One region of the Paraburkholderia sp. D1E genome, then DNA from elsewhere that is predicted to be linked to it. Evidence: riboswitches for the same ligand, from Rfam matches in the RefSeq annotation. Region 1 holds a riboswitch; the other holds the start of a gene.
What was found. A riboswitch is a leader RNA that binds a small molecule or an ion and turns the genes downstream of it on or off. The one in region 1 is predicted to bind thiamine pyrophosphate.
Positions count from the first base shown of each region.

Region 2: it holds a riboswitch for thiamine pyrophosphate, as region 1 does, so the genes downstream of both, ACUN0E_RS21855 (FAD-dependent oxidoreductase) here and thiC (phosphomethylpyrimidine synthase ThiC) in region 1, are expected to answer to the same signal.

Region 1 covers NZ_JBQYMB010000001.1:5,898,007-5,907,497, forward strand. Annotated here, with positions in the region: gene ACUN0E_RS26570 (L-lactate permease) at 1-91, opposite strand, end outside; gene ACUN0E_RS26575 (hypothetical protein) at 415-912, opposite strand; gene thiC (phosphomethylpyrimidine synthase ThiC) at 1,279-3,210, opposite strand; TPP riboswitch at 3,300-3,418, opposite strand; gene ACUN0E_RS26585 (GreA/GreB family elongation factor) at 3,573-3,983, opposite strand; gene ACUN0E_RS26590 (hypothetical protein) at 4,512-4,970, shown strand; gene ACUN0E_RS26595 (DUF1223 domain-containing protein) at 5,160-5,990, shown strand; gene ACUN0E_RS26600 (cytochrome b/b6 domain-containing protein) at 6,034-6,672, shown strand; gene ACUN0E_RS26605 (molybdopterin-dependent oxidoreductase) at 6,715-7,518, shown strand; gene ACUN0E_RS26610 (pentapeptide MXKDX repeat protein) at 7,638-7,886, shown strand; gene ACUN0E_RS26615 (EamA family transporter) at 8,253-9,182, shown strand; gene ACUN0E_RS26620 (oxidoreductase) at 9,288-9,491, opposite strand, start outside.
Region 2 covers NZ_JBQYMB010000001.1:4,887,394-4,896,884, reverse strand. Annotated here, with positions in the region: gene ACUN0E_RS21895 (MlaC/ttg2D family ABC transporter substrate-binding protein) at 1-260, opposite strand, end outside; gene ACUN0E_RS21890 (MlaA family lipoprotein) at 379-1,437, opposite strand; gene mlaD (outer membrane lipid asymmetry maintenance protein MlaD) at 1,449-2,012, opposite strand; gene mlaE (lipid asymmetry maintenance ABC transporter permease subunit MlaE) at 2,104-2,871, opposite strand; gene ACUN0E_RS21875 (ABC transporter ATP-binding protein) at 2,868-3,689, opposite strand; gene thiE (thiamine phosphate synthase) at 3,785-4,888, opposite strand; gene ACUN0E_RS21865 (thiazole synthase) at 4,885-5,700, opposite strand; gene thiS (sulfur carrier protein ThiS) at 5,740-5,937, opposite strand; gene ACUN0E_RS21855 (FAD-dependent oxidoreductase) at 6,024-7,154, opposite strand; TPP riboswitch at 7,386-7,509, opposite strand; gene ACUN0E_RS21850 (ABC transporter ATP-binding protein/permease) at 7,878-9,491, shown strand, end outside.

The sequences.
Region 1 (9,491 bases):
GCAGTAGCAGGACGACGATGATCGGCAGCGCGGCAACCAGGAACGACGGCAATAGCGCATTGCCGACGGGGGTGAGTAGTTGGTGAAACATCACGTCTCCTTCGTTGTTGTTTGAACTCGACGCGGGACTACGCACTACGGGCGCGTCGCTGTGGCAGGACGGACGGGCGTCGGCGGCGGGTGCAGGACGCGCCGGGTCGCTTATTTAAACGGGTACTGCGTGTGACTTCCCCAAGCATAGAGCCCGGATGTTGGCCGTCAAGAAGGGAAACTACGGGAGAAGGCGGGAATCGGTGAAAGCGCCGCGTTGTGCGGGCTGGACTGCGCGCGGCACGATGCGTGCGCAGGGAGCCCAGGAAGGCTCGCCATGCACACGCATAAGGGGGTCAGTGGGGGAAGCCAGGTCGGCAAGACTCAGTGATAGTGCCCGTGGCCACCCCATCCACCGCGGCCGCCGCCCCAATAGCCGCCGAAACCGAAGCCGATCGAGACCGACGGGCCATACCAGCCTGGGTATCCGTAATAAGCCGGATAGACCGGCGGCGGATAGTAAGCGGGATAGGCGGGATAGGGCGGAGCAACGTATACAGGCGGCTGGGCGACCGCGTAGGAGGGCGGTTGGGATTGCGCATTGGCCCGCGCCTGCTGCGCGGCTTGAGCCTGTTGTTGCGAGGTTGCCGAATCGCCGGCAGTTCCGACGGCGACTTCCCGCTGAACGTCGGTGGGCGGGACGGTGCCGTAGGCGTAGTAAGGGTAGTAGCCCGGATAGTAGCCGTAAGGGTAATAGCAGCCGGATAGCGTCAGCATGCAGGCCGCGCCGGCAAGCGCGATTCCGGTTCGGGAAAGACGGGGTAAGCCGCGCGGCAGCCGCTGGCTGATTGTGCAAAGAGAATCGATGACGCGGGACTTCATGACGCGCTCCTGTTTACCATCGGACGCCGCCATCCGGGGCGTAATGGCCTGAGCTTACGCCGCTGTAGCGCCAACACGATTGCAAAACCGTAACGGCTTATTTCACCCCATTGCAAAGCATTTTTCGCAGCAATCGGCACGCATCCAGATGCACGGGCATGTGTCAGCAGATTGTCGATGTCGTGATCGCATGCTTACACTCTGTCGGCATGTGGCATGTGGCATGTGGCATGTGGCATGTGGCATGTGGCATGCCGGCTTGCGCAGAAATGCAAAAGCCCGCCAGGGGCGGGCTCCTGTGCTGCAATGCAATGAGGCAAAGGGTTCGAATGGCGGGCGTGCACGTCTGCGCCCGCGATCCGTACCTTACTGCCGCTGATAAATCTCAGCGCCTTTCTTCATGAACTCGATCGACTTCACTTCCATGCCTTTCTTCAACGCGTCGTCGTCGGAGAGGCCTTGTTGCGCGGCGAATTCGCGCACGTCCTGCGTGATCTTCATCGAGCAGAAGTGCGGGCCGCACATCGAACAGAAGTGCGCGACCTTGGCAGAATCCTTCGGCAGGGTTTCGTCGTGGAATTCGCGTGCCTTGTCCGGGTCGAGACCGAGATTGAACTGGTCTTCCCAGCGGAATTCGAAACGCGCCTTCGACAACGCATTGTCACGCACCTGCGCGCCCGGATGGCCCTTTGCCAGATCGGCGGCGTGCGCGGCGAGCTTGTACGTAATGATGCCGGTCTTGACGTCGTCCTTGTTCGGAAGTCCAAGGTGTTCCTTCGGCGTGACGTAGCAGAGCATTGCCGTGCCGAACCAGCCGATCATCGCAGCGCCGATGCCCGAGGTGATGTGGTCGTAGCCCGGCGCGATGTCGGTCGTCAACGGTCCCAGCGTGTAGAACGGTGCTTCGTCACACCATTCCAGTTGCAGGTCCATGTTTTCCTTGATCAACTGCATTGGCACGTGGCCGGGGCCTTCGATCATGGTCTGCACGTCGTGCTTCCACGCGATCTGCGTGAGTTCGCCGAGCGTTTTCAGTTCGCCGAGTTGCGCTTCGTCGTTCGCGTCGTAGATCGAGCCGGGGCGCAAGCCGTCGCCGAGCGAGAAGGCCACGTCATACGCCTTCATGATTTCGCAGATGTCTTCGAAGTGCTCGTACAGGAAGCTTTCCTTGTGGTGAGCGAGGCACCACTTCGCCATGATCGAGCCGCCGCGCGAGACGATACCCGTCATGCGCTTGGCCGTCAGCGGCACATATTGCAGACGCACGCCCGCGTGGATCGTGAAGTAGTCGACACCTTGCTCGGCCTGCTCAATCAGCGTGTCGCGGAAGATTTCCCACGTCAGGTCTTCGGCCTTGCCGTTGACCTTTTCCAAAGCCTGGTAAATCGGCACCGTGCCGATCGGCACCGGTGAATTGCGGATGATCCACTCACGCGTTTCGTGAATGTGCTTGCCGGTGGAGAGATCCATCACCGTGTCGCCGCCCCAGCGGATCGCCCACGTCATCTTGTCGACTTCTTCGCCAATCGACGAGGTCACCGCCGAGTTGCCGATGTTCGCATTCACCTTCACGAGGAAGTTACGGCCGATGATCATCGGCTCGCTTTCCGGGTGATTGATGTTGTTCGGGATGATCGCGCGGCCACGTGCGACTTCTTCACGCACGAATTCCGCGGTGATTTCCTTCAGGCCGTCGGGACCGAATGCGCTCGCGCCGAACGCCTGGCCCGGATGCTGGCGGCCCATCATGGCCGCGAGCTTTTCGCCGTTCGGGCCGCTCGTCCTCAGGGTTTCCAGATACGCGGCGCGCTGCTGGTTCTCGCGAATCGCGATGTATTCCATTTCCGGCGTGACGATGCCCTGACGCGCGTAGTGCATCTGCGAGACGTTCTTGCCGGCGACTGCGCGGCGCGGCGTGCGATGCAGGCCCTGGAAGCGCAGTTCGGCGGTTGCCGTGTCGGCGGCGCGTTCACGGCTGAAGCCGCTCGACAGGCCCGTCAGGGCTTCGGTGTCGCCGCGTTCTTCGATCCAGGCTTGACGCAGCGCCGGCAGACCCGCGCGGATGTCGATCTGCGCTTGCGGATCGGAATAGGGGCCCGACGTATCGTAGACGAAGACCGGCGGATTCTTCTCGCCGCCGAAGCTATCCGGCGTGTCGGACTGCGAGATTTCGCGCATCGGCACGCGGATATCGGCTCGCGAGCCGGTCACGTAGACCTTGCGGGAATTCGGCAGCGGGGCGACAGCGGCGGCATCGACGTGAGCGTCGGCGGAAAGAAACTTCGGATTGGCGTTCATGCGTATCTCCTCGCAAAGCAATGTGGGCCGCTAAGCAGGAGACGAGATGGAAGTTGTCGGAAATCGCGAGAGATGAAACGGTAGACCAGGTGCGAAATCCGTACGCTTCCCTGCGCTGGCATTATCCAGATCAGGTTCAAAGGGTATTTCTCACCCACGCAACACGGACCTCCAACCTCCGCGCTACGCAGGACCCCCGCGTTAGCAGCGCACACGATACACCGCCCGGGCGGTGCTTGGCAACCCGTCTTGAAAAAGTCAGATGTCGGAGATAACGCCGGTCAGCCACGCACTATTCTTATTGTGATAGGGCTGCCGGGGATGGTGCGGCGCAGCGGTTCTGCGTCGCGAGTGCGCCTGGCTTACAGCGTGAAATCGTCGGCGGCTTCCGGCTGAAACAGGATCTTTTCGAGCTTCAGGACTTTCTCCGTGCCGCTCGGCGGCGTGAAGCGGATGCGTTCGCCGCGTTTGGCGCCGAGCAAGGCGAGGCCGACCGGTGAGAACACGTTCAGGCGGCCGTGCGCGAAGTCCGCATCGGGCGGATAGACGACCGTCCAGGTCATCTGCTCGCCGTTGGTTTCGTCGACCAGCGTGGCTTGCGAATTCATTGTGAGGACGTTCGCGGGAATGTCGCGCGATTCGACGATCACGGCGCGTTCCAGGACGTCGTCGAGCATGTCTTGCAGTTTGGCGTCGGCGCCGGGCGCGGCCGCGTGTTTTTCAAGACGAGCGACGTCGAGTTCGGTGAGGTAACAGGTTTTCGTCTTTTTCATGACGGGTTCTCCAATTGATCTGCACATATGGGAATTGCGTGCGAATGAGATCAGCCCGGAGCCCGACGACGTGGCTCCGGTTATGGAGGAAGCAACGTCAGATCGGGCGCCGGGCGGCGAGAAGCGGGAGCGTTCGGGACGGCTGACCGGCGTGAGGCGCTGCTACGTCCGCGCGCGCGCCACCGGTTGCGCGGCGGGGGCGCAAGCGGGTGAGGGCACGGGAGAACGGAGGACGCATGGGATAGCTGGCAGGGAGCGAAAAGTATTGGGGTAAGCGCCGGAAAGAAGACTTGATCGACGCAATCGAAAGGGGAATGTTAGCACGGGCCGGGCGTCTCCTTAATCGCCGCCGAGAGGTGCCGTGTGCGCAGGGTGCGGCGCGTCTATTTCGCACCGGGTCGTTCAAGGCCGCCGCGGCGCTGCCGTTAATCCGCCTGTAGGGGCGGCCGTTGCCCAGCCGGACGACCGGCGGTGGGTGGCGCGTCAATGGCGTGATGCGGATCGATACGGCTTTAAGGAGATGGGCTCATGAAAACGGGACTAGTGCGGTTTGGGGCGCTCGGCGCGGTCGCGGCGATGGCGGCGCTGGTTGCATCGCCAATGCCGGCGGTGGCGGCGAGTAATGGAACGATTAGTTTTTCGGGAGCGATCGTAGCGCCGCAACTGGCGATTTCGGCGGCCCCGGCTCCGGCCGGGGCACGCGTCGATGCTACCGGCGGGCGGCTCGCGCAAACGGGTTCGGCGGTCACGCTAACCTTTAGCGCTGCGCCGGGCGTGGCTACGGGTGCTGATGTTGCACTTCAGGTGAATAACGGTGCGACGGCGCGTGATGCGGTGGCCGGACGTTTTGTCGATAGCGGTGGCCGTGTGTCTCGCGCTGCCAGTGATGGGCACTACCGGGTTGGCCGCGATGGCGGGGTGTTGTCGCTTGCACCGAAGAATGCAGCGCTGGATACCCGGGTGACGGTTGTCGTTAGTTACGATTGAGGCGTCTTCGCGGGGCAGCGGTGTATTGAGGCAGTTTGCCCTCAAGCGTACAGACACGCCGCGCCCCGCGGGCGTATATAGCATGGAACGGTCGCGACCGCAGTTGAACAACCCCAAAAAAAAAAAGAACTGGCTGTCATAAGCGGGCTCGTGGATCGACAAACGTGCAGATCCTGATGAGAGCACGCCATGCAAACCGCCCGAACCCGCCGAGCCAACCGGCATGTCACCCGCGCAATCGCGCTAGCCGTCGCGCTGACAACGCTGTCAGCCAGCGGCCTCGCCACCGCCGCCGGTGCCGTATGCGCGTCGCACAGTCCATCCCACCGCGTAGCGCTGGTCGAGCTCTACAGCAGCGAAGGCTGCAACAGTTGCCCGCCCGCGGACAACTGGCTGAGCCAGTGGAAAAACAGCGGGGCAACCCAAAGCATCGTGCCATTGGCTCTGCACGTGGACTACTGGAATAGCCTCGGCTGGACCGACCGCTTTTCGCAGCATCGCTTTACCGAACGTCAGCAAACCCTCACTGACCTCGCCGGCGGCCACACCATCTACACACCCGAGATTTTCGTATCCGGCCGCGAGCTGCGCAGCTGGTCGCAGCGCGACAGTTTCCAGAGCCGCATCGGCAAGGTTGTCGCCGAACCGGCGCAGGCGAACGTGGCGCTCGAACTGAAGCCGCAGGCGAAGGGCGCCTTCAATGTCGATGCGCAATTCACCAGCAAGGCGGCAGACACAACAGCTCAGCTGAATGCCTACGTCGCGGTCTACCAGAACGCATTGAACTCGCAGGTCAGAGCCGGGGAAAACAGCGGCGCGACGCTGCATCACGAACGCGTCGTGCGGCAATGGATTGGCCCCGTGCCACTTGTTGCCGGTAACGCGCAAATCCGCCGCGATATCCGCATCGACGATGCCGATGCCAACGCCCCGGCTGACAACTTTGGCGTAGTCGCGTTCGTCGAAAACGCGGCGACCGGCGACGTGCTGCAAGTGGGCGAACTGGCCGCCTGCAATTGATCGCGCGACGCCCCTCGGTTCCCCTATTTCACCGGAGATTCTCATGGCAACGCCTCATGCTCTCAGCGAAACCGCTCCGCCCGTTATACCGAAGAGCGGCACGATTCATCCGGTGTGGGTGCGCATCACGCATTGGCTCAATGCACTCGCAGCCATCCTGATGATGCTGTCCGGCTGGCGCATCTATGACGCGTCGCCGATCTTCAAAGGTTTTACGTTTCCCACGACGATCACGCTCGGCGGCTGGCTTGGCGGCGCGCTGCAATGGCACTTCGCGGCGATGTGGCTGCTGGTCTTCAACGGTCTGCTGTATCTCGCGCTGAACCTGGCGAGTGGGCGTTTCGTGCGCAAGTTTCTGCCGGTCTCGCCGCGCGCCGTGCTGCACGACTTCGTCGCCGCACTGACCGGCAAGCTCTCGCACGCCGATCTGCGTGTCTACAACGCAGTGCAGAAATTCGCTTACCTGTTTGTCGTCTGCGATCTGATCGCGCTGGTGCTTTCGGGCCTCGCGATCTGGAAATCGGTGCAGTTTCCGCTGCTGCGCGATCTGATGGGCGGCTATGACAATGCGCGCATCGTCCACTTCTGCGCCATGTCGCTGATGGCTGCGTTCATCGTCGTGCATCTGGCGATGGTGGCGCTCGTGCCGCGCTCGCTGCTGGCCATGCTGCGCGGACGCTAAGTCGCGGGTTCATGGATACGCACAGCTTAAGGATATCGAATCATGACCAAGCCCGATACAAAACCTGATCGAAAGCTCGCCCCTATGGCTGGCAATAAGCTCGACCGCGAATCGATCCTGATCGACGCCCGGCGCGAACTCGCGATGCCGTCGCGGCGCCTGTTCGGCAAACGGCTTCTGACGCTCGGCGGCCTGTCGATGCTGACGGGCTGCTCGCTCACCGACAACGATTCAGTCAACGCATTCCTGACCGCCGTGTCGCGCCTGAATGACCGGGCGCAAGCCGCACTGTTCGATCCGAAGCAACTCGCGCCGACCTACACCGAAGCGCAGATTACGCGGCCATTTCCGTTTAACGCGTTCTACGGTATCGACGACGTCCCCGAGGTCGACGCCTCCGACTACAAGCTGAAAATCAGCGGTCTCGTGACCGGTCAGCGTGCCTGGACCTTGCCCGAGTTGTATGCGCTGCCGCATGCCGAGCAGATCACGCGGCATATCTGCGTGGAAGGGTGGAGCGCGATCGGCCGCTGGGGCGGCACGCCGTTTGCCGATTTCCTGCGGCGTATCGGCGCGGACACGAGCGCGAAGTACGTCGGTTTCAAATGCGCCGACGACTACTACGAAAGCATCGACATGCCGACCGCGCTGCATCCGCAAACGCTGCTCACGTTTTCCTATGACGGCGAACGTCTGCCCGCGAAATACGGCTTTCCAATGAAGCTGCGCATGCCGACCAAACTCGGCTACAAGAATCCGAAACACATCGTCGAGATGTTCGTCACCAACACGTTCCCCGGCGGCTATTGGGTCGACCAGGGCTACAACTGGTTCGGAGGCTCCTGACGCACGGGTCGGCGCGTGCAGGACCCAGCGCGCGACCCCGGGCGGCAGAAGCTTCGGAAGTACCCCGGCACAAGCTGGAAGCCGGTTCATAGTTATCCATAACGAAACGGAGTTATCCCATGAAAAAGTTCGCAATCGCAGCAATGGCCGTCGCTCTCCTGACCAGCGGCGGTGCCGCGTTCGCTCAGGCAAGTGGCGCAATGTCCAACGATGCGATGTCCAAGGACACGATGTCGAAGGATTCGATGTCCAAAGACACCATGTCGAAGGACAGCATGAAGAAGGACACGATGAAGCACGACAAGATGAAAAAGAGCGGCGACGCAATGGGCATGAAGCACGAAGCCTCGGGCGCGATGGCCAACTAGGCGTTTCCGGCGATGCCGGTTGCATAGCTTCAGCGCCGGTGTCACGGGCGGCTCAAAAGCCGGGGATACGTCCCCGGCTTTTCTGTTGCAAGTACGCAAAAAAGTTACGATTCTTTCAGGCAACGCGGTGGGCGCTTACTGCATAATGCGATGCGCGCCAAACTTTGGGCGCGTGTCAGCCGTGGATCGATTTTTATCGACCGCCGCGGCGTTGTGGCCCCATTGGCCATCTATCGTCTTTCTGTTCCACCAACATGTCCGCCAGCCTCGCCCGTCAGACCGCATCGCCGATGCGGTATCCGCCATCCCGACACCGGGTTTTCAGCGGGGGCGCAGCACCTCGAGCGGCATGGGCGGGTTGAACGCATGTCGCCGCAACTCCCCAGCCGTTTTCCGCGTGGTTTTCCGATCCGTTTGCCGCAGTCCCGCAATGGACAGATCGCGCTCGCGCTCGCCGTCGTTTATCTCGTGTGGGGTTCGACCTATCTCGCCGTGCACGTCGCGCTCGGTTCGTTTCCGCCGCTGCTGCTCTCGGGGCTGCGCAATCTGTTTGCCGGCATAGGGCTCTTCGTCTTCGCGGCGCGCCGCAATCCGGTCTGGCCGAGCGCGGGTGAAATCCGGAACGCAGGCCTTGTCGGCACGATGCTGGTCGGCTTATCGAGCGGCATGCTGGCCTATGGCATGCGCACCGTCGGCACCGGCACTGCGGCCGTGATGGTCGCAACTGTGCCGCTGTTCGCGACGGTGATCGCGGCGGTGGCGGGGCGCAAGATCGGCAGGGGCGAGTGGTTCGCGGTGGGCCTCGGGCTGGTGGGCATCGCGATCCTGAGTCACGGCGACAGTGCGCCGGGATCAGCCGGCGGCAGCCTGGCGATCCTGTGCGGTGCGCTTTTCTGGGCGGGTGGCGCGCATCTGGCCGGCCGGCTGAAACTGCCGTCGGACCTGTTTCTATCGACGTCGTTGCAGATTGGCCTCGGCGGCGCGATGTCGACGCTGGTCGCCTGGGTATCGGGTGAGCGGATGATGGAGGTGCATTTTCTGCCGGTGCTGGCCTTCGTCTACCTGATGCTGATCGGGACGATGGCCGCCTATGTTGCGTACGGTTTTCTGATCCGGCATACGAGTCCGATCATCGCCAGCAGTTGCATGTACGTGAATCCGGTAGTCGCGGTGGCGCTCGGCGCGTTGTTGCTCGGCGAGCCGGTCACGCATTCGACGGTGATCGCGACCTGCGTGATTCTGGCCAGCGTGGGGCTGTCTTTCTGGCTCGATTACCGGAAGAAGGGTCTCGTCTGAGGTCGGGTGGCGGGCAGTTGTCTGCTGCCGGTTGCCCGCTGTCCATTCTCCGGTCTTCGCGTTCCGCTGCTTTGGAGCGCGACGATCACTCCGCTTTCCACTGAGTTAAAGCGCCGCCGCCACTTCCGCGCCTTCGCGAATTGCGCGTTTCGCATCCAGTTCGGTTGCCACCTTTGCACCGCCGATCACGTGATAGCGCGGACCATTCGCGCCATTCGAACCTTTAACGCTGTTCGCGCTGCCGGTCCCATTCGCACCGGTGGCGCCATCCGTAACCCGTGCGGCCGTCTCCGGATGCAGATCGCGCAA
Region 2 (9,491 bases), 1.0 Mb from region 1:
CGCCAGTTGCGGCCCATCGCCAGTTGCGTGGTGCGGCGGAAATCCGTGTACGGCAGGATCTTTTCGTTGACGAGCTGGGTGATGTGCGAAATATCGCCTTGCTGGATCGATTTGTCGGCGCGCACCGCGTCGATCACCTGCTGGGTGACCGTCTTGATCAGGCCGTCCGGCGAATTGGAATCGACCGTTTGTGCCGATGCACCGGCACTCGTGAAAGAAAACAACGCAGCGAACAACGGAATCAGGAATAGTTTTTTCATATCGAACCTTGCTTGCCTTAGAAATAGTGCAACCGTTTGAGCCGACATTAGCACGCGAGTTCAGCAGCAATCCATGCGCAAACTGCGAGAGTCGTATCGATCTGTTACGGCCGCACGATCAACGCAATTTGAATGACGGGAAGTTGAAACGCGTTGGCGGCACCAGTTGACCGGCCGGGATCTGCGTCGTTTCCGGACCGCCGTTCAGGTCGAGCGGCGGCGTTTCAGAGCTGCCGGAGGCGGCTTCAGGTGCAGCCGCTGTGCCGGTCGCGCCCGTGGTTGCTCCAGTTGCCGAAGCAGCTTGCGGCGGTGTCGCCGCTGCCGTACCCGAGGCAGCCGCCGCCTTCGCAGCAGCACCTTGCGTGCCTGCCGCGCCGGTCGCAGCGCCTGCCGGCGCAGCAGCCGCGCCGCCATCGACGTCGTCGTACTTCGGCAATGGTGCCTCGTCGCCGTAGTTCGGCAGCCCCTGCGATTGCTTGCCGTCCGACAGCAAATACTGGCGGCGTTGCAGATACGCGTTACGCACGAACGAGTACTTGTCGAGCGCGGCGCCTTCCAGCAAGCCGCTCGCGCTCAGCAGGTTCGCGCGCGTGTTGACCACGTTCAGGCCGTACAGCGCCCAGCTCAGACCATCCGGATGAATGTAGCTGAGCGGATTCACATAGTAGTTGCCAATCGAGCCGACCGCGTCGCGCACCGTGCTCGGCCCAAACAGCGGCAGCACGAGGTACGGACCCGCCGGCACGCCGTAGTGACCGAGCGTGAGACCGAGGTCGTTGTCGTGCTTGGGCAATTTGGCGAGCGTCGCCACGTCGAACAGACCGCCGACACCGAACACCGTATTGATCACGATCCGCATGATGTCTTCGACGCCATCCGTGATCTTCAACTGCAGCAGGTTGTTCGCCGCGATGTAGACGTCGCCGATGTTCGAGAAGAAGTTAGTGACGCTGTCGCGCACCGGTTGCGGCGTCGCCCAGACATAGCCCTGCGCGACTGGCTTCAGCGCGTACTGGTCGAGCTTGTCGTTGACGGTGAAGATCGTGCGGTTCAAGCCCTCGAGCGGATCGCCCTTGGTCGGCGTCTGCACGGTCGTGCAGCCGACGAGCGTAGCGACCGCGAGCGCGAACGTCGCTATCTGGACGGTGCGCACACCCCTTATGCGTATGGTCTGCATTTTTATTCTCCTTATTGACCGGCCGCGCCAGAGGCGGGCAGAGTCGGCGCCGCCGGCGCGGGCGCCGTGGCGGAGGCGGCCGCAGGTGCGGCCGAACCCGCGCCCGGCTTGGATGCGCCCGAGTCCGCGGCCTTGCTATACAGGAATTGTCCGATCAGGTTTTCGAGCACGATCGCCGATTGTGTCATCGAAATTGTGTCACCCGCTTTAAGCATCTCGCTGTCGCCACCAGGTTCGAGCCCGATGTATTGCTCGCCGAGCAGACCCGAAGTCAGGATCTTCGCCGAAGTGTCTTTCGGAAACGGGTATTGCTTGTCGATATCGATCGTGACGACAGCTTGATACGCATTGCTGTCAAAGCCGATCGAGGCAACCCGGCCGACCGTCACGCCCGCGCTCTTCACCGGTGCGCGCGCCTTCAGTCCGCCGATATTGTCGAACTTGAGCTTGACCGGGTACGTTGCCTGAAACGACAACGAGCTCATGTTGCCGGCCTTCAGCGCGAGAAACAGCAACGCCACGAAACCCAACACCACGAACAGGCCGACCCAGAAGTCGAGAGCAGTCTTTTTCATCGTCATCCCAAAGTGAATCCGCCACGCTGCTTCCATTCCCGTCACGCGCAATCCGAGGTGCGCCCGCTGAGCGGAAACGTGCAACGCAGTTTTAGCTGAACATCAGTGCTGTTAGCAGAAAGTCGAGGCCGAGCACCGCAAGCGACGCGTACACGACCGTCTTGGTCGTGGCGCGCGACACGCCTTCCGGCGTCGGCTTGGCTTCATAGCCCTGAAACAGCGCCACGAAGGTCACCGCGAGGCCGAACACCACGCTCTTGATGACCCCGGCGCCGACATCGCGCCAGACATCGACGCCGCCTTGCATCTGCGACCAGAACGCGCCGGAGTCGACGCCGATCAGCAGCACACCCACTACATAACCACCGAACACGCCGACCGCACTGAAAATCGCGGCCAGAATTGGCATGGAAATGATGCCCGCCCACAGGCGCGGCGCGACCACGACCTTGACCGGGTCCACCGCCATCATTTCCATCGCGGTGAGTTGCTCACCCGCCTTCATCAAACCGATTTCGGCCGTCAGCGACGTGCCGGCGCGGCCCGCGAACAACAGCGCGGTCACCACCGGCCCAAGTTCGCGCACCAGAGAAAGTGCGACGAGCAGCCCCAACGCCTGCTCGGAACCGTAGCGGTTCAGCGTGTAATAACCCTGCAAGCCGAGCACGAAACCGACGAACAGCCCCGACACGGCAATGATCACCAGCGAATAATTACCCACGAAGTGGATCTGCTTCGTGACAAGGCGCGGCCGGCGCAGCAGCGGGAAAAATTCGAGCAGCAACCGGAAGAAAAAGCGCGTGGCGTAGCCGGCCGTGCCCAGCCCGCCGATCACCGAGCGACCAAGCGCACTGATCATGACTGACCTCCGCCGATGCCGAAGTCCGCCGCGAGCGGCGTCTGGCTGGGATAGTGAAACTTGAACGGACCGTCCGGCGCGCCGTCGATGAACTGGCGCACCGTGGCATCGGTCGACGCGCGCAACTCAGCCGGCGTACCTTCGGCATGCACCCCGCCGTTGGCGAGGAAATAGACGTAATCGGCAATCGCGAACGATTCCGGCACGTCGTGCGTGACCAGGATCGACGTTGCGCCAAGCGCCTGATTCAGCGCGCGAATCAGATTCGCGGTGATGCCGAGCGAGATCGGATCGAGGCCGGCGAACGGCTCGTCGTACATCATCAGTTCTGGGTCGAGCGCAATGGCGCGCGCCAGCGCCACACGCCGCGCCATACCGCCCGAAATCTCCGACGGCGCCAGGTCGCGCGCGCCGCGCAAGCCGACCGCGTTGAGCTTCATCAACACGAGGTCGCGGATCAGTTCTTCGGGGAGGTCGGTGTGCTCGCGCAGGGCGAAAGCGACGTTTTCGAACACCGACATATCGGTGAACAAGGCGCCGAACTGGAACAGCATGCCCATCTTGCGGCGCAGCGCGTACAGGCCGTCGCGCGTTTGCGCGCCGATGTCCTGGCCCTGAAACAGAATCTGGCCGCGCTGGGCACGCACCAGACCGCCGATCAGGCGCAGCACCGTGGTCTTGCCGCAACCCGAGCCGCCCATAACCGCGACGACCTGGCCGCGCTTGAAGCGCAGATTCAGGTTCGACAGGACGAGCCGGTCGCCATAACCGAAGTCGACGTCGCGCAGCTCGAGTAAGGTCTCGGGGGAGGAAGACACGAAACTGACAGTCCTTTTACACGGAAGGCCGAATTATAGGGCCATCATGGAAATGCTGCCGTGAGGTGCCCCTGTCCTTTTACTGAACTTGACGATTATTGCGTAAACGCATGTTGCAGCGCAGAAACTGCGCCGGCCGGGTCGGCGGCCTCGGTCACGGCGCGCACGACGGCCGCGCAGCCCACACCGGTCGCCAGCACGTCGGGCAGCACCTGCAGATCGATCCCGCCAATCGCCACCAGTGGCACGACGCCGTCGAGCAGGCGTACATATCGCGCCAGACGCTTGAGGCCCTGCGGCGCGGTCGGCATGACCTTGGTGGTGGTCGGGAACACCGCCCCCAATGCAATGTAGCTTGGCCGGAAATGCAGTGCCTTCAGAATCTCGTAGAAACCGTGCGTTGACAGCCCGAGGCGGATGCCGGCGGCGGCAATTGCAGGCAGATCGGCCGTATGCACGTCTTCCTGGCCGAGGTGGACGCCGTAAGCGCCCGCTTCTAGTGCGGCTTGCCAGTGGTCATTGATGAAAACCTGCGCATCGTGCTCGCGGCCCGCGGCGACACAGCGTGCGATTTCGCGCTTCAATTCGTCGGCGGGTTCCGCCGATTTGCGGCGCAACTGGACCGTTTTCACGCCAAAACCCACCACCCGTTCGACCCACTCCGCGGTCGGCAGCACCGGGTACAGACCGAGCCGGTCGGGGCAACGCGCGAACGCTTGCGCCGGCGCGGCTGGCAGGCCGGCGAGGCGCGGGAAGTGCGCGATATCGGCCGGAAACGCGTCGTCCGCTCTGGTTTCGTCGCCGTCGCGCCAGGCTAGAGCCAGTACCAGGGCGTCATGCGGATCGAAGCCGCAGTCCAGAAACGCAGCCAGCGCAGGAATCCAGTCTTCCGCCAGATGACCCACCAAGGCGTATTTCTCGCCGCCCAGATGGAGCGTCGCCGTGTGCTCGGCGGCAACAATCACGCCGGCGCCCTGCACCTGCCAGCGCGCCACCTGCTCGCCATGCTGCTGCGCGTCGGCGACGACGATCAGGTCCCCGCCGTTCGGCTCGTCCGGCGCGGTCAGGCAGATACGCCATGGCGCATGCGTCGGCGGCCACTCGCCCAAACGGGCGCGGATTCGCTCGGCGGCTTCGGTGAGTTCATCGGCGGGCGGCCAGAAGAGGTCGCGGCCAGTCAAAGGCAAAGTTTGCGTCATGCGGCGCTCCCATCTTGATGCCAGAACGGCATGCCGACCACCGGCGTGCTCGCGTGCGCACTTTCGCGCTCGGCCATCGGCCCCGCCAGAAAAGCCTGGCGGCCCGCTTCGACGCCCAGCGCGAAGGCGCGCGCCATCGCGTCGGGGTGCGTCGCCTGCGACACAGCGGTGTTCAGCAGCACGCCGTCGAAACCCCACTCCATCACTTGCGCCGCGTGCGATGGCACACCGAGGCCGGCGTCGACGATCAGCGGTACATCGGGCAGCCGTTCGCGCAACACACGCAGGCCATACGGATTGATCACGCCCTTACCCGTGCCGATCGGCGCGCCCCACGGCATCAGCGCCTCACAGCCCACATCGAGCAGACGGCGACCGATCACCAGATCTTCGGTGCAATACGGCAGCACCTTGAAGCCGTCCTTGATCAGTTGTGCAGCCGCCTCGATCAGCCCAATCGGGTCGGGCTGCAACGTGTAATCGTCGCCGATCAGTTCGAGCTTGATCCACTCGGTTTCGAAGATTTCGCGCGCCATATGCGCGGTCGTCACCGCCTCGCCGACGGTCAGACAGCCGGCGGTGTTGGGCAGCAGCGGCACACCATGGCGCTTGAGCAGGTCGAAGAAACCGGCTTCGGCGCCGCCTTCGTTCATCTGCCGGCGCAGCGCAACGGTCACCATGCCGGGCCGGGCCGCGTCGATCGAATCCGACAGCGACTGCAGCGACGGATAGCGCGAGGTGCCGAGCAACACGCGGCTCGCGAAAGTTTGGCCGTAGAGCGTGAGCGCGTCGGCGGTTTGGGGGGAAGTCATTTGCATAGTCCTGGTCTCCGGCAATGCGTGGCGCGGGATTTAGCCGCCGGCCACGGGTTGCACGACATCGAGCTTGTCGCCCGGCCGCAGCGCGCGCGCCGCATGTTGGGTGCGTGCGACGAAATCACCGTTCAGCGCGACCGCGAACGGCGGACGCGCGCCGAACGCGGCGAGCGCATCGGCGACAGTCGCGCCTTCGGGCAGCGACAACGGCTTCTGATTGATATGAATGTCCATAGTGTTCGAATACAGTTCAATCGATGGCGGTAACGGTGCGGCTCGCTTGTTTGCCTGCGGTTATTTCACCAGCAGACGCGCAACGCTCACGCCGGTTCCCGCGTGGAATCCAGTTGAAACAGCTCGCTCCAGCGCGCGGCGCTTTGCCAGTCGGCGAAGGCATCGGCATCGCCGATGCGGCCGTCGAGCAGCGCTGCGGCGAAGCGCACGGCTTCGTCGGCGACTTCGGGCACGATCATGTAGCCGTGCCGGTACAGGCCGTTCACGCGCAGTGTCTGCGCGCCATCCCACAGCAAGGCCGGACGGTGGTCCGGCAAAGTCGGACGGCACTGCGAATTCAGTTCGAGGATGCGTGCCTCGCCGAAGCCGGGATGCACGGAAAACGCCGCGCTCAACAGCTCGAGCGCCGAGCGCACGCTGACCGGCGACATGTCCTCGCCTTCCACCTCGGTCGCGCCGATCACGTAGAGATCGTCCGGCTTCGGCGCGATATACAGCGGGTAGCGTGGATGCAGCAGGCGCACCGGCCGCGTCAGCTTGATACCCGGCGCATGCACGCGAGCGACTTCGCCGCGAATACCGCGCAGTGTGGGCAGCACGGGCTTCGCGCCCAAACCCCGGCAGTCGATCGTGACACGCGCGGGCGGCAACGCATGATCGTCGACTGGCGTGTTCCAGTGCGTTTCGACACCGCGCTCGGCAAGGCCCGCGGCCAGCGCAGACAGTACCTGACGGTTATCCAGTTGGCCTTCGCGCGGCAGTAGCCAGCCCTGGTTGAAGCGACCCGCCAACGCGGGTTCAGCAGCGCCGACCTGGGCGCCCGCCAGCGTCACGAAGCCGCCGTCGAGCAATTCAGCAGGCGCGTTCGAGCGTACACGGCGTTCGAACAACGGCGCTTCGGTGCGATCGGCGTGATGCCACACGACCAGCGTGCCGTTACGCTGAAAGAACACCGGTTCCGGCAATTCAGCGAGGACTTGCGGCCAGGTTTCGAGCGAACTCGCACCGAGGCGCGTAATCAGCAGTTCAGCACTGGCGGCTTCGGCAAGCGGCGCCAGCATTGCCGCGGCGACCCAGGCTGCCGCTTGCGTACCGGCGGCGTCGCCACGTTCATAGAGGGCGACGCGATGCCCCTGGCCGGCGAGACGCCACGCGACCAAACGCCCGCAAAGGCCGCCGCCAAGCACCGCGAAATCGGGTTGCGCAAGACGAGTCATCGCGCGCGCTCCGCGGCACAGCAATGGCAGGCAAAGCCAAAGCTGCACGGCACGCCGACATAACCGACGAGAGCGTGGCAAGAGTCAAAACACATGTCTGAAGAATAGGCGGTCATCGAGTCCTTTCCGTACGGCAAAAAACGCACGTACCCAGGACGAAACCGGCGGGTGAGGCCGGCCGGGCAATACACGTGTCCAATGACGGACGCCGCCCGGCGGGGAATGGAAGACTGGCTGCTTCCGGAAACTTCCCGCGCCGGTATTACCCGGATCGGGTGCAAAGGGTCTCTCTCAGCCTCGCCGCCGCTGCGTGCGAATCACGCAGCCTGTGGGCAAAGCACCCCTGTTTCGTCGAAGGTCATTAGACCATAAAAGGCACGGCGCCCGCAAACCAGCGACCTGCGCCGTCGTGTGCAATTGATCCGTCACTATCTTTCGATTCATCAATACGGCCGCATGCAGCGCTCTGGCACAATGCCAGGACCGGATACCGCAGGAGCTGCGCGCGGGCGACACGCCTGGTTGCACGCGCAACATGCGGTATCGAGGCGAGGCCCCCGAGCGGGAATTAATTTTCACTTAAGGGCTTCGCGCCAGAATCGGACGCTCACCCGGACGTGCGTTCGTCGAGCACGACGCCCGGGAGCACGCACCGCAAACCCACCGTTGAGCCGGCCCGACTGAGGCCGGCCCGGCATGGGCCAGCACTTCACCAGGATGCTCATGACACCGAATACCGCTTCCAGCCCCGCGCTGCCGCCGGACGAAAAAGTCTCCGCCTGGAGCCTGATCAAACCTTATTGGGTTTCGAAAGAATGGAAATTGGCGTGGAGCCTGCTCGTTGCGATCATCGCCATCAACCTCACCAGCGTCTGGCTGAACGTCAAGTTCAACACGTGGAGCGGGCAGTTCTATAACGCGCTGCAAAGCAAGAACGTCAAAGACTTTCCGCATCTGATGGTGGTCTTCTGCCTGATCGTCTTCCCGATGATCATTCTCTTCGTATATGGCCGGTATCTGCGCCAGATGCTCGGCTTCCGCTGGCGCCAGTGGCTCACCAACGAATACCTCGAAGAATGGCTGGGCAAGGGCGCGTTCTACCGGATCGAGCGCGATGGGCTCGCCGATAACCCCGACCAGCGGATCAGCGACGACCTGCAGTCGTTCGCCACCAACACTCTGTCGCTGTCGCTCGATCTGCTGTCGACGGTCGTCACACTCGTTTCGTTCATCACCATCCTCTGGGGTCTGGCCGGCGCACTGAGCATCACGCTCGGCGGCATGCCGCTCGTGATTCCGGGCTACATGGTATGGGTCGCGGCGCTGTACGCGCTCGGCGGCTCGTATGTCATTCACAAGCTCGGCCACCCCCTCGTATCGATCACTTACCAGCAACAACGCGTTGAGGCTGACTTCCGTTTCGGCCTGATCCGCGTGCGCGAAAACGCTGAACAGATCGCTTTTTACGATGGCATGGAGACGGAAAAGGCCAACGCCCAAGGTGTCTTCGCACGCATTCGCGACAACTGGTGGCGCGTGATGAAATACACCAAGCGACTCAGCTTCGTGCTGAGTTTCTACGGTCAGATCGCAATCATTTTTCCGCTCGTCGTCGCGGCGCCCCGCTACTTCGCTGGCGCTTTCACGTTCGGCGTGTTGATGCAAATTCAGCAGGCGTTCGGTACCGTCAGCGATTCGTTCTCCTGGTTCATCAACAGTTACGGCAGCCTGGTCGATTGGCGCGCTACTGTTAACCGTCTGCGGGAATTCAAGCGGGTCGTCCATGAGTCGCGCATGAAAGAAGCCACATCGCCCGCGACCGCGCATGGCGGCATCAATCTTCACTTTGTCGACGAAGACAAGCTCACCACCGCTGGCCTCCAGCTCTCACTGCCGAACGGCAACCCGCTGTCGCGCATCCGCGATATCGTGATCAAGCCGGGCTCGCGCTGGCTGGTGCGTGGCCCGTCCGGCTCGGGCAAGAGCACGCTGATGCGCGCACTCGCCGGCTTGTGGCCATTCGGCGACGGCTCGATCGATGCCCCGGTCAACGCGCGCATGATGTTCATTCCGCAAGTCAGCTACATGCCGATCGGCACGCTGAAAGCCGCGCTCGCCTATCCGTCCTCCGCGGACACCTATTCCGATGACGAATGCCGCGAAGCGCTCGTCACCTGCCACCTGTCGGACTACGCCGACCGCCTGCAGGAATCGGGACACTGGACGCGCATTCTCTCGCCGGGCGAACAACAGCGTCTCGCCGGCGCCCGCGTGCTGCTGCACAAGCCGGACTATCTGTTTCTCGACGAAGCGACCAGCGCGCTCGATTCGGAAAAC